Halotia branconii CENA392: one gene and its partner. The protein of the gene in region 2 interacts with the protein of the main gene of each other region in a pairwise test. Links are inferred from orthologs where the notes say so. Each region holds a gene or a part of one and is shown on either strand. Other genes may lie near its edges. The genes, in order: secD and pheT.

The links.
Region 1: the proteins of pheT (region 2) and secD interact in binary tests that used the Escherichia coli proteins (3 or more experiments, as listed by UniProt). The link is inferred for Halotia branconii CENA392 from one-to-one orthologs.

What each region holds. Positions count from the first base shown.
Region 1 is NZ_CP124543.1:2,302,719-2,308,830, reverse strand. The notes cover bases 1,669-4,490. They hold secD (protein translocase subunit SecD), read right to left. Parts: upstream 3,877-4,490; coding sequence 2,461-3,876; downstream 1,669-2,460. Other genes in these bases: QI031_RS10135 (alpha-ketoacid dehydrogenase subunit beta), read right to left, coding at 4,002-4,490; secF (protein translocase subunit SecF), read right to left, coding at 1,669-2,464. In the rest of the region: QI031_RS10160 (sensor histidine kinase), read left to right, coding at 1-160; QI031_RS10155 (GNAT family N-acetyltransferase), read right to left, coding at 120-602; QI031_RS10150 (hypothetical protein), read right to left, coding at 975-1,388; more of secF, read right to left, coding at 1,469-1,668; more of QI031_RS10135, read right to left, coding at 4,491-4,985; QI031_RS10130 (helix-turn-helix domain-containing protein), read right to left, coding at 5,554-5,838; QI031_RS10125 (hypothetical protein), read right to left, coding at 6,068-6,112. UniProt on the Escherichia coli protein: Part of the Sec protein translocase complex. Interacts with the SecYEG preprotein conducting channel. SecDF uses the proton motive force (PMF) to complete protein translocation after the ATP-dependent function of SecA.
Region 2 is NZ_CP124543.1:2,182,591-2,188,962, reverse strand. Bases 1,856-4,937 are described here. They hold pheT (phenylalanine--tRNA ligase subunit beta), read right to left. Parts: upstream 4,574-4,937; coding sequence 2,138-4,573; downstream 1,856-2,137. Other genes in these bases: hpsU (hormogonium polysaccharide biosynthesis acetyltransferase HpsU), read right to left, coding at 4,868-4,937; QI031_RS09685 (YciI family protein), read right to left, coding at 1,856-2,104. In the rest of the region: two-component system sensor histidine kinase NblS, read left to right, coding at 1-1,234; QI031_RS09690 (zinc ribbon domain-containing protein), read right to left, coding at 1,288-1,659; more of QI031_RS09685, read right to left, coding at 1,835-1,855; more of hpsU, read right to left, coding at 4,938-5,449; QI031_RS09670 (glycosyltransferase family 2 protein), read right to left, coding at 5,642-6,372.

The DNA of each region.
Region 1 (6,112 bases), 120 kb from region 2 along the record:
TAGTCTTTCGGTAGGAATGCAGTTCTTACTTAATCAAACTCTGTTAGAAGTGATGGGTGGAAAACTGGCACTCATGCCATCTCCTGAACAATTTGAGCAATTTGCTAGGCTGCAAGTGTCTATCCCACTATTGATTCCTGAAGCTGAACTTCCTCAGTAGTTACCGAATCAAGTTTAGATTGTCTGTGTAATACCATTGTGGTGCTGCTATTGGGCTGGAAACCGATTTTTTCGTAAAATCCTTGTTGACAAGTGGTCATGACATACACACGCTCAACACACTTGAGACGGGGATGATTCAAAATGGTTTTTATTAACTTACTGCCTAAGCCAGTGCCACGGTATTTTGGGTGGATAACAACATCCCAAATTGTGGCACGATAAATGCCATCAGAGGTTGCTCTGGCAAAGCCAATCAGTTGCTCTCCATTGCAAACAAAAATCACTGGGTCGCTGTTGGCAACAGCTATACCTAAATCTTCAATACTACGTCCTTTTGCCCAGAAAGCTGAAATATTGAACAATTCTTGGAGTTGATAAAGATCTATTTGAGAGTGGCGATCGCAAATCTGTTCACGAAATTGAATCTGAAGAGAGTTCATGTCTTGCACCCCAATTTGGCAGTGTCATCTCTATTGTTAAGTTATATAGCGCTTCTCGGTTGTTTGCAATACGCTTTAGTTATGAAAAGAGGCTAGGGACTGGGGGCTAGGGACTAGTGGTCTGTCAACCCAAAAATGACAGGTGGAGGCAGGCAGGGGAAGCAGGGGAAGCAGGGGGAGAAAAGAACTGGACTTTTTCACATTAACCCAGCAAAATTATCTTGACAGAGTACTAGAGTAGTGTATTTCATTGATATCAGGACTTACGCACAGGCAACGGAAAATCTAACCGTAGAGGACGCTGAGAACACAGAGAAATAGGACTTTCAAAGAGTTATTGCGTAAGTTCTAGATAGTATTTATCTACATTCCTTATTGACAAATCCATTTCCATAGAGGATGAGTTACTCCCTGTTGGCGTATCCGACAAACTTGTTTTTCTAAGCGTTCCTTTTCCGGTTGTGGTAAGCCTACGAGAATATTGCGGCTTTGCCATACTAAAACAGCCACGGTCATACCAATACAAAACGCTAAACCAAGGGTAGAGAGTGGATGGTAGAAGAGTCCGTAGCGCACTGCTACCCAGGTAAAATATTGCTGCCAAAGAGCAATTTCTGTACGTAAATCCCACAAACAAAGAGGTGCAATAGTCAGCCATAGACAGCCCACAAATAGCCAACGACCGTAAACAGTCAATTGGTGTAGTCTTTGTACTTGTTGAGCAAAAGATGGGTCGGTATTCTCGGTATTGTTGCTAAAAATTGATGGTTGTTCCGGTTGATCCATAAAGCAATAAAATCGCAGGGCATGGGTAGTTACCAGTTATCAGTTATCAGTTATCACTGTTAACTGTTCACTGTTTACTGTTAACTGTCCTGGGAACTAGCGGATGTATCCATTGCCTCAGTACTCGCTACCAGTGTAGATTGACCTTTACGTTCTCGCCACCAAGTTAAAAGAGTACTGGCGATGAAAATACTCGAATAAGCCCCCGCTGTAAAGCCAACAATTAGTGCTAAAGCAAAGTTTTTGAGGGTTTCGCCACCCAATATAAAGATCGCAAACAATGGCAGCATTGTGGTTAAGGTCGTATTGATAGACCGTCCCAAAGTTTGGTTGACTGCATCATCGACAATTTCAGCAATTGGGCGGTTAGGGTTGGTTTTAATAGTTTCTCGAATGCGATCATAAATTACCACTGTGTCGTTGACTGAGAAACCTGTAATCGTCAACAAAGCCACAATAAAGAGGCTATCTACTTCAATACCAAGTACCAAACCTAAAATAGAAAAAATACCTGCGGTGATCAAAACGTCGTGAAATAAAGCAATGATCGCAAATACAGCGTAGTCCAATTGAAAGCGGAAACTCAAGTATAGAATGATGCCTGCAAAAGCAACAACTAACGCAATGACACCAGAGGTAAATAACTCTCGCCCCAAGGTAGGGCCAACGCTGTCTATTTGGTTTTTTTGTTGATCAAAAGTACCGATTTTTTCGCTGAGGGCATTTTGCAACTTGGTACGCTGCTCAACCTCTAAGTTTTTTGTACGAATTAATACACCATTTTGTAAACCTGTATCTTTGTCAGCCACAATTTGGATGCTGCTGTCACCTAATCCTTGTTCTTTAGCTACTTCCCTAACGACATTGATATCAATTGGCTGATCACAGTTACCCGGTTGAGTACAATCTCGCTCCAACTGTACTCGTGTACCACCGACAAAATCCAAACTAGGACGTAAAGGGGCTTTAATTTCTGGGTTTTGCCAAGAAATCACCATTGAGATGATTCCAATAAGAATGATTACACCAGAAATAGCCCACCACAGCGATCGCGATTTATTAATACTTAGTTTCATCTAGCTACCTCTGCCTGATTATTCGACACTGGCAGTTTAGGACAGAAGAGTTCTATCTTCTTCAATGAGGGAATGGAAATTGCTAAAAACAATAATGTGCGACTACAGGTAATTGCCGTAAACATACTGACTGCTACCCCTAAAGCTAAGGTTAAGGCAAAGCCCTTCACTAAACCAGCCCCCAGCCCAAACAGAGCCGCACAAGCAATAACTGTAGTCACATTGCCATCTAAAATGCTAGAAAATGCTCGGTAAAAACCAGATTCTACAGAACGATATAAAGATTTGCCTGCCCGCAATTCTTCTCGCGTCCGTTCAAAAATTAGCACATTCGCATCTACTGCCATGCCAATACTAAGAATAAAACCAGCAATTCCTGGCAAAGTTAGGGTAACACCTAACAAAGCAAAGCTAGCCCAGGTCAATATAGCGTAAACCAAAAGTGCTACATCCGCAATTAATCCTGGTAGTCTATAATACACCACCATGAATATTAGGACTAAAGCTAAACCACCAGCACCAGCGTAGATACTACTAGTAATGCTGTCTTTACCTAAAGTTGCCCCCACAGTCCGAATCTCGGCAATTTCCACTGGTACGGGTAACGCGCCACCACGTAACTGTACGCCTAAATCGTTAGCTTCTTGGGGGGTAAATCGACCTGTAATTACAGCAGCGCCTCCAGTAATCCCAGTAGCGGCAAATTCTGGGCCGACTACGGGAGCGCTAATCAATTCATTGTCGAGAAAAATACCAATACTACGCCCAGTACCTGCAAGGTTTTTTGTCAATTGAGCAAACAGTTCACCACCCTTTGGCTCAAAGCGAATAGCAACATTCCAATTATTGCCTTGAGTGGGTTCACCATAGGCATCTTTGAGGTATTGCCCATTTAATGGTGGATTGGTACTTTCAAATAACTCGGCGATCGCTTGGTTGTTTTTTTGTAATTCTTCTTGATTTTTAGTAATTGCTGCTTGATCGTTACTGTTTTTCAACTCTGCTTGCTTGGCTTTCAATTCGGCTCGTGATGATTGAAAAGCAAATAGTTGAGTTTCTGTACCGATCTTTTGTAGACGAAATTCTAACTGTGCTGTACCACCGAGTACTCGTTCGGCTTGCTCTGGATCGTTGACTCCTGGCAATTGTACTAAGATTTTGTCTTTACCCACAGTTTGGATCACTGGTTCAGAAACGCCGAGACCATTAATTCGTCCTTCGACAACTTTCTGAACGCCTTCTAAATCTCGTTCAGTGATTTCCTTCATTCCTGGTGCTGGTTTCACCTGAATTGTAAGCTGTGAGCCTCCGCGCAAGTCCAATCCTAGAGGTACAGGAATTTTCGCAATCACCACAATAGCGGCGATGAGCAGGACTAAAATCAAGGCTAATAGCGATCGCTGTCTTTGCATACCATAACTCGCAACTGACAAAGGCTATAATAGCGTTCTTTTTAGGAGTTATGAGTATTAGTTAAGAGTTATAAATTAAGAATTAGGAGTAACGATTTCTCCTCCTAATTCTTAACTTTTAAGTTTTAGACTCGCAAGGCTGCCATTTTTTCTACAGCTTCCACTATTTGCTCTGGTTGGACAATTGTTAGTCTTTCCAGGTTGCCGTTATAAGGGGTGGGGATATCTTGGGAAGAAAGCCGCAGTACCGGAGCATCTAGTTCATCAAACAAGCGATCATTAATTGAGGCGGTTAATTCTGCACCAATACCACCAGTTCTCATACATTCTTCCACAATAATCACTTTATGGGTTTTGCGTATGGATGCGCCGATGGTATCAAAGTCTAAGGGTTTGAGTGATATTAAATCAATTACTTCTGGATCATAACCTTGTTTTTCTAAAGTTTTGACGGCTTGTAATACGTGATGGCGCATCCGTGAGTAGGTGAGAATTGTGACATCTTTACCTTGACGCACAACTTCGGCTTGATCTAAGGGCAGCAAATATTCTTGTTCTGGTAGGTCTTCTTTTAAGTTGTAAAGTAGAACATGTTCAAAAAACAATACTGGATTGTCGTCACGGATAGCGGCTTTTAGCAGTCCTTTGGCGTTGTAAGGTGTAGAACAAGCTACAATCTTTAACCCAGGAACGGCTTGAAAGTAGGCTTCTAACCTTTGGGAATGTTCTGCCCCTAGCTGTCTGCCCACGCCTCCAGGGCCGCGAATCACCATTGGAATTTTAAAGTTACCGCCGGAAGTGTAACGCAACATGCCAGCATTATTAGATATTTGGTTAAAGGCAAGCAGCAAAAAGCCCATGTTCATGCCTTCAATTATTGGTCGCAACCCAGTCATAGCTGCTCCCACTGCTATGCCAGTAAAGCTGTTTTCTGCGATGGGGGTGTCTAGAACTCGGAGTTCGCCATACTTTTGGTATAGGTCTTTGGTAACTTTGTAGGAACCGCCATAGTGTCCTACGTCTTCACCAAGAACGAATACACTCGAATCACGCGCCATTTCTTCATCAATGGCTTCCCGCAGAGCGTTGAAAAATAGTGTTTCTGCCATTTAGACCTTTAGTACGACTATTTGAGTACGACTATTGTTTTAGAATCTTATCGCGCCGCAGTGGCAAATATGGTGAGCGATCGCACTAGTTAGAGATTTACTACTTTAGTTACAGAGCCAGAATAAATAGCTAACAACTAAAAATTCATCAGCTTTTTCCTGTTTCTAGGTGTTTTCCCTATCGCTTGTGCTAACTGAAGTTAAAGCTATTCCCAAATTGCCAATAACTGCACGATTAATTTATTCAATATAGGTGACTATCAATTTAAGAGCAGCTTAAGATTTAGTCAAATCAACGAAGTATCGTTAAATCATCCAGTAGCATTCTGGGGAAACAACAAACGTCCCATACTTTATTGAAAGCGGCAGAAAACTTTATCCCTTCATTAGTGGTTAAATCAGTGAACACTTAGACAAGCTACTTCGGCTGCGCCCTTCTCCTATCAAAGACACTGCGCGCTAAGCGTAGCTTATGCCGCAGGCTTTACGACTGCGCTCAGGCTCAACTCAGTACAAATTCCCTATGTCTGAAAACTTCATCCCGCAAGTTGGCGTGAAGTTTTTTATTTCACCTTGAGGATGAGCTTAACTGAGTGACTTGGTTATCTGGATAGCGTTTAGGCCTTCCTGGTTTACGTTTATGCCGCTGATTAATTGATTTTTCGCTTGCGGCTGCCAATTCTTCAGGTGTACATTTAAACAGGCGCAAAGCATCTAAATATTTTTTTGGTGTCATTGTGGGTTCAGTGCGTCCAGCTTCCCAGTTACGAACACTGGTTTCACTGATTGCAAGTCTGAAGGCAACCTCTGCACGGCTAAGTCCAGCACGCTCTCTCAGGACTTGCATATCCATATCTCATGCTCCCCTTGAAAAGTTTATAAGTAATTTATTAAATCAACTGATAGCAATATCAATTGCAAAAAAAATTGTTAACTATATTCCTTTATAAGCGATCGCAGCCTTCTCTTGCAAACAAGGCTGATTAAATCAGTTATCAGATGAAGCCTACCACTGGTGAGCAGTCGGGAATTTCAACCCAAATACATCACTGATAACTGTTCATTATTTAGGACTTACGTCACTATTCTTTAGTAATATCAAGCATTGCATCGCTTGGTTCTTCTAA
Region 2 (6,372 bases):
CTTACCCCTAGGAGGCGAACTCGGAGAATTAATTTTTAGCTTTAATGAAATGGCAGAACGCCTAGAAAGCTATGAAGAACAAAATATTGAAGAACTGACAGCAGAAAAAGCCAAATTAGAAACCTTGGTTTCCACAATCGCCGATGGTGCTGTCTTGATCGACAATAGTATGCAAGTGATTTTAGTCAACCCCACGGCAAGACGAATTTTTGGCTGGGAAGGTGATGAGGTCGTAGGAAGCAATGTTTTACATAATCTGCCTCCAGCTGTCCAAATTGAAATCACCAATCCTTTATATGAAATGGCCGCTGGCGAATGCGAAAGTGCCGAGTTTCGTATTCATCTAAGTCAACCTACCAAGCGCACGATCCGTATTCTGTTAACCACAGTGCTTAACTTGCAACGGGAAAGTATTAAAGGTATTGCTATAACTGTGCAAGATATCACCCGTGAGGTAGAACTGAACGAGGCCAAAAGCCAATTTATCAGTAACGTTTCTCACGAATTGCGAACGCCTCTGTTTAATATCAAATCCTTTATTGAAACTTTGCATGACTACGGCGAAGACTTGAGTTTAGAACAACGGCAAGATTTCTTGCAGACTGTCAATCATGAAACTGATCGCCTAACTCGCTTAGTTAACGATGTTTTGGATTTATCCAAACTGGAATCAGGTCGCAATTACAACTTCGGTGGGGTGGATTTGGCACAAGCGATCGAACAAACACTGCGTACTTACCAACTCAATGCTAAAGACAAAGGCATTGAATTAATTCAGGAAGTCGCTCCTAATTTACCATTTGTTGTTGGTAATTATGATTTGTTGCTGCAAGTCTTAGCTAATTTAGTTGGCAATGCTTTAAAATTCACCAAGTCAGGTGGTAAAGTAGCGATCTGTACCTACAAATTAGATCCCAAGCCCACTTCTCATACTCTGTCTTCTCAAGTACGGGTAGAAATCTCCGATACTGGTATTGGTATTGCCCCAGAAGATCAACAAGCAATTTTCGACCGCTTTTTCCGTGTAGAAAATCGAGTTCACACTTTAGAAGGTACTGGTTTGGGTCTATCAATTGTCAGAAACATTATGGAAAGGCATCGTAGCGTAGTGCATCTAGTCAGTGAAGTTGGGGTAGGTACGACTTTTTGGTTTGACTTAAACGTTTTTGATGACGAAGCACTACAAAAAGTCGTAGAGCCTAAAGCTGAAGTACCTAAAATTCCTGCAACCTAGTACCGCTGTACATAATTCGTAATACTTTGACTTTGCTCCCCTGCTTCTTCTAGTCAAGATGCCGACAGGGCTATGAGCAAACATAGACATAATAAACCCAGTATTAGCAGTAAAGCTTGATTGCGTTTCATCCAGGCTTTGACAGTTGCACTCAAGTTACTGGTGTAAGGCTGTGATTGCAAATTCAATTGGCTATTGTCAATATTGTCATACAAAGTACAGTCCTTGGCGTATGGACGTTGGGGGAAATTGCAGGTGTTATCAGCATGATAGGTACAGCTTTCACACAGATATTCATCCCCTGTCGCACGGTGCAACGGAATACCGGGATGTCCATAAGCTTTGAGCGTTGTACGACAATATGGACAAGTAATAGCCTGATTATCAACGAGTTGATGGCAGCGAGGACAAGATGTTGTAGCCACAACCTAAGTGTAAATGTAGGTAAACATTATTGATTTTAGCTCTTGTACCAAAAGTGAATTTAATGCCTGGAGCGATTAGCTTGCATCCGGGACATTATACAGTGCATAACTGTAAATTCATTTACAACTCGTATCATTCTGCGGATATGGGGTTTTGTTCTCGAACAGCTTATTGTTAAAAAGCCTGAATCCATTCTTTAACAAAATATTCAGTCCAGATGCCATTTTTCCAATAAGGATCATTCTCAATCAATTGACGCACAGTGGCTTCCTCTGCGGCTTCATAAATGCCGAAAACTTGAGTGACATCTTTGGTAGGGCCAATAGTAATCAGTACACCTGATTCTTTTTGTTTTGCTAAACCGTCTAAATGAGCTTGACGATAAGGGGAACGTTTTTCAAGAACGTCTTCGCAGTAAGTTCCCCACATAATGTATTTAGGCATGGCAATCAATGTAAAAAAGGTGACAACTAACAACTAACTTCTGAGATTAACGCCGAATTTTTCCACCAAAGCTTCACGAACTTTGTTGTGGACTGGTTCAACTTCTGTATCGGTGAGGGTGCGATCGCTGGCGCGATAAATCAGGCGAAAAGCCAAACTCCGCTGTCCTTCTGGCACATTTTCACCACGATATTCATCAAACAATTCTACTGATTCCAGCAAACCCTTACCCGCTTTGGTAATAGATTTTTCGATGTCGGCAACCGAGATTTTTACAGGTGCGAAAAAGGCGATATCGCGATCGCTAGCAGGATAAGTTGAATAAGGTTGGAAGGCAGGAGTGAGGATTTCGTCTTCATCTAAAGAATCTAACAGCACATCTACATCTAGCTGGAACAAATAAACGGAATCTGGTAAACCTTTTTCTAGACGCAATTGCGGATGCAGTTGCCCAAAAATCCCCAGGCTATTGCCCCTCACCCATAGAGAAGCAGTGCGTCCCGGATGCAAGCGGGGATCGCGGCGATCGGGTTGATATTCTACTTGTAAGCCTAATTGTTGAAAGACGCTTTCTAAAATTCCTTTAGCTTCAAACCAGCTCATCTGCTGCTCACGACTGCCTTTTGACCATTTACCAACAGTGCGATTCCCTCCCATAATTCCAGCCAGGGCTTCTGCTTCTTGCAAACCTTCTTCTTCTTGCCAGAAGATTCGCCCTATGTCAAAACCGTTCAGCGAACCGTTACCTTGCTCTAAGTTGTACTGAAAAGCATCAATCAAACCAGAAATTAAATCGGTTCTCAACGCCGAATATTCTGTAAATAATGGGTTACTTAAGACTATTTGTCTGTCTTCTCCTGGCTTTACTAAAGAATAGTGAATTAATTCTGTTAAGCCTTCCGCCCGCAAGTGAGCGCGTAACTTACGGATTAATTCTTGATCTAAAGATAAATAGCCTGCTTCCGACTTTTCTGGGAGAGTATCGCAAAAATTATCATAACCATAAAGACGGGCGATTTCTTCAATCAAATCAATTTCTCGTTCTAAGTCACGGTAGCGATAAGGCGGCACAGCAACATTCCAAGTACCTACACCAAAAGCAGTTAGCTGACATCCTAAAGCTGTTAAAACGCGCTCTACGTCTTGTTCTTTGAGTTCTCCTGTTTCTTCACCTAAATCGACTGGCCCTAGAACTTGATTGACTCGCTCTAAACGCAAAGCAATAGAACGACTCCAAGTAGCAGGATCAGGGCGAGTGTCAGCAATTTCTTGGTGGACAATTACTCCTTGGGCTAATTCACTCATTAACGATAAAGCCCGACGATTGGCTATTTCTAACTCAGCTCTATTAACGCCCCGTTCGTATCTTCCCGAAGCTTCACTTCGCAGTCCCACACTCCGGGAAGAACGGCGAATCGCTACAGAATCAAATAATGCTGCTTCTAAAACTAAGCTTTGAGTATTTTCATGAACTTCGGTTTCTTCGCCACCCATAACGCCCGCTAACGCCACAGGTTTGTCGTTAGCAGTGATTAACAAATTTTGGGTTGTGAGGGTGCGAGTTTGCCCATCTAAAGTTTTGAGAGTTTCCCCAGCGTTGGCAAAGCGCACACCAACAATTAAACTTGCCTCGCCTGTAACAAATTGTAAACGTTCTTTGTCAAAGGCGTGGAGAGGTTGTCCCCATTCCAACAATACATAGTTAGTTATATCTACCACATTATTGATTGGTCGGACTCCAGCTGAGCGCAAGCGCTGTTGCAACCAATCGGGAGATGAAGCGATTTTTAGATCTGTAACTACTGTGCCAATATAAGCAGGGCAAGCTTGTTGATCAGTAATCTTTAAAGTTAAATTTCCGTCATTTTGAGTGATTGATACTTCACTTGGTTCAGGGATGCTTAATTTTTCACCCGTTAAAGCTGCGACTTCTCGCGCTATACCTACCATACTGAGGGCATCAGCACGGTTGGCTGTGGCTGTGACATCTAAAATTACGTCATCTAAATTTAATAGAGGACGCACATCACTACCCAATGGCAGATCTTTTTGGGGAAAAATATAAATCCCATCGATATCAGTGGGTAAACCAAGTTCCTTTAAAGAACAGATCATGCCCTGAGATGGGACACCACGCAGTTTTGCAGGTTTGATTTTTAAATCGATATTTGGTAAATAAGTACCTGTAGTTGCCACTGGCACATAAATATCTGCCCGGACATTGGCAGCACCACAGACAATATTTAAAGTCTCTGCTGCACCGACATCTACTTGGCAAACACTTAATTTATCAGCATTGGGATGGGGTTGACGCTCAAGCACTTTCCCCACAACAACGCCATTTGCCCAAGTGCGGCGATCTTCAATATCTTCTACTTCAAACCCAGCCATTGTCAGAGTTTCGGCTAATTCTTCGGGGCTAAGTTTTATTTCTACTAGTTCCCGCAGCCAATTGAGAGAAATACGCATCTTGTTTGAGGAATCGTCTTTTGCTCTAATTTTAGGGTGTCTGCTAGCAAGCGATCGCAACTTCGCCAGTTCTACCCCTTCACTTGCATAATCCTACTACGTTGCACTTGCGAATCTCTATGCCTATTTTTTAGTTGTTGCTGACGCTGTATCCATTGAAAGCGGCGAGAAACTCTATTCCTTCATGGGTGGTTAAATCAGCGAACAGTAAACAGTGATAACTGGTAACTGATAACTTCTTTCCATGCCCCATACCCGAAAACTTCACCCACAAGTAGATAAAGTTTTTAATTTTTAATTTTTAATTTCGCCTTGTGGTAATAATCTGGAATACCGTGGACGACAGGGGCTTCCCAAGCAAACCTGTCCAGGAGGCATAGAAGTAAAAACACTACTACGAGCGCCAATCACAGCATTAGCTCCAATTTCCACTCCTGGCGCTACGAAACAATCTGCTGCTACCCACGCCCCATTACCAATAATAATACTTGCTGTTTTCAACCCAAATGCAGGGTCTTGGATATCATGACTACCAGTACATAAGTAACTTTTTTGAGATATTACACAATGTTCACCGATGTTAATCTCATCTAGGCTGTATAAAACTACATCATCTCCAATCCAACTGTAGTTGCCAATACTGATTTTCCACGGGTAAGTAAAGCGGGCGGTAGGTCGAATTAATACACCTTTACCAATATGAGCGCCGAATAATCGCAGTAGAAAGCAGCGCAATATACTTAATGGTTGAGGAGTTAAGGGAAAAGCGATCGCCTGCACTAACCACCATAACAAAATATACCAACCTGCACGCCCGCGATCAAACCAGGATTGGTCATACTTACGTAAGTCTACAAAAGGTTTGTCTGTTGTCATTGGTAAGTTGTCAGTTGTCAGTTGTCAGCGATGCACTGAGTTTCGACTGCGCGGCAATCGAGCGAAGTCGAGATTCAACTACCGCTTGTCGAAGTGTTGTCAGTTGTCAGTAGTTATTCTTCTTGCTTCCTCTAGTCCCCTAGTCCCCTAGTCTCCCCTGCCCCTCTGCCCCTCTGCTTCTTACTCCCTGCTTTAACTTACTGTTTGCCCAATTTCTTGAGTTAAAGATGAGGGTACAGACTTAGATGTAGTTGTATTTAATTGACCGCCACAACTGCGTAACTCATACAATTTAACTCCGATTTGATATTCATATTGACTCAGCAAACGTGCATAGATATATCCAGCTTTACCATCTAAAAAACCGCGCTGAATAATGTAGAACAAAACGAATCGCAAAAATGGTTTAAACGGCAAACGCACCCAAACTTTTTTCAAAAAGCGCTTGCGTTGTACTGCATCACCAAACAAATTTGCACCAATGGTTCCGCTGTCGTCTTTACCTGTGAGCAAATTGAAATAAACACGAGCTTCCCAGTTAGAATAACGATTATGTCGTTCTAACCAATGGAAAAGGTCACGAAAATCTTCGTGCAGCATATCATTTTTGAGATATCCGACTTGTCCTGACAAAATAACGTGTTCGTGAACTTCGTTATCTCCAGTATTGGGGATATCTTCGGTATTTAAGTTTTCGTAGCGTCCTTGTTTATGCTTAAATAAACGGAGATTCCAATCGGGATATTTGCCACCGTGGCGAATCCATTTACCTAAGAAAAATACCCGGCGATTGAGGTAATAACCTGTGTATTGATCATTTTGAATTGCCTTGGCGATTTCTTCCCACAATTCGGGAGTAATGCGTTCATCGCAATCTACAATCAGTACCCATTCATTACGAAAAGGTAGATTATCTAAAGACC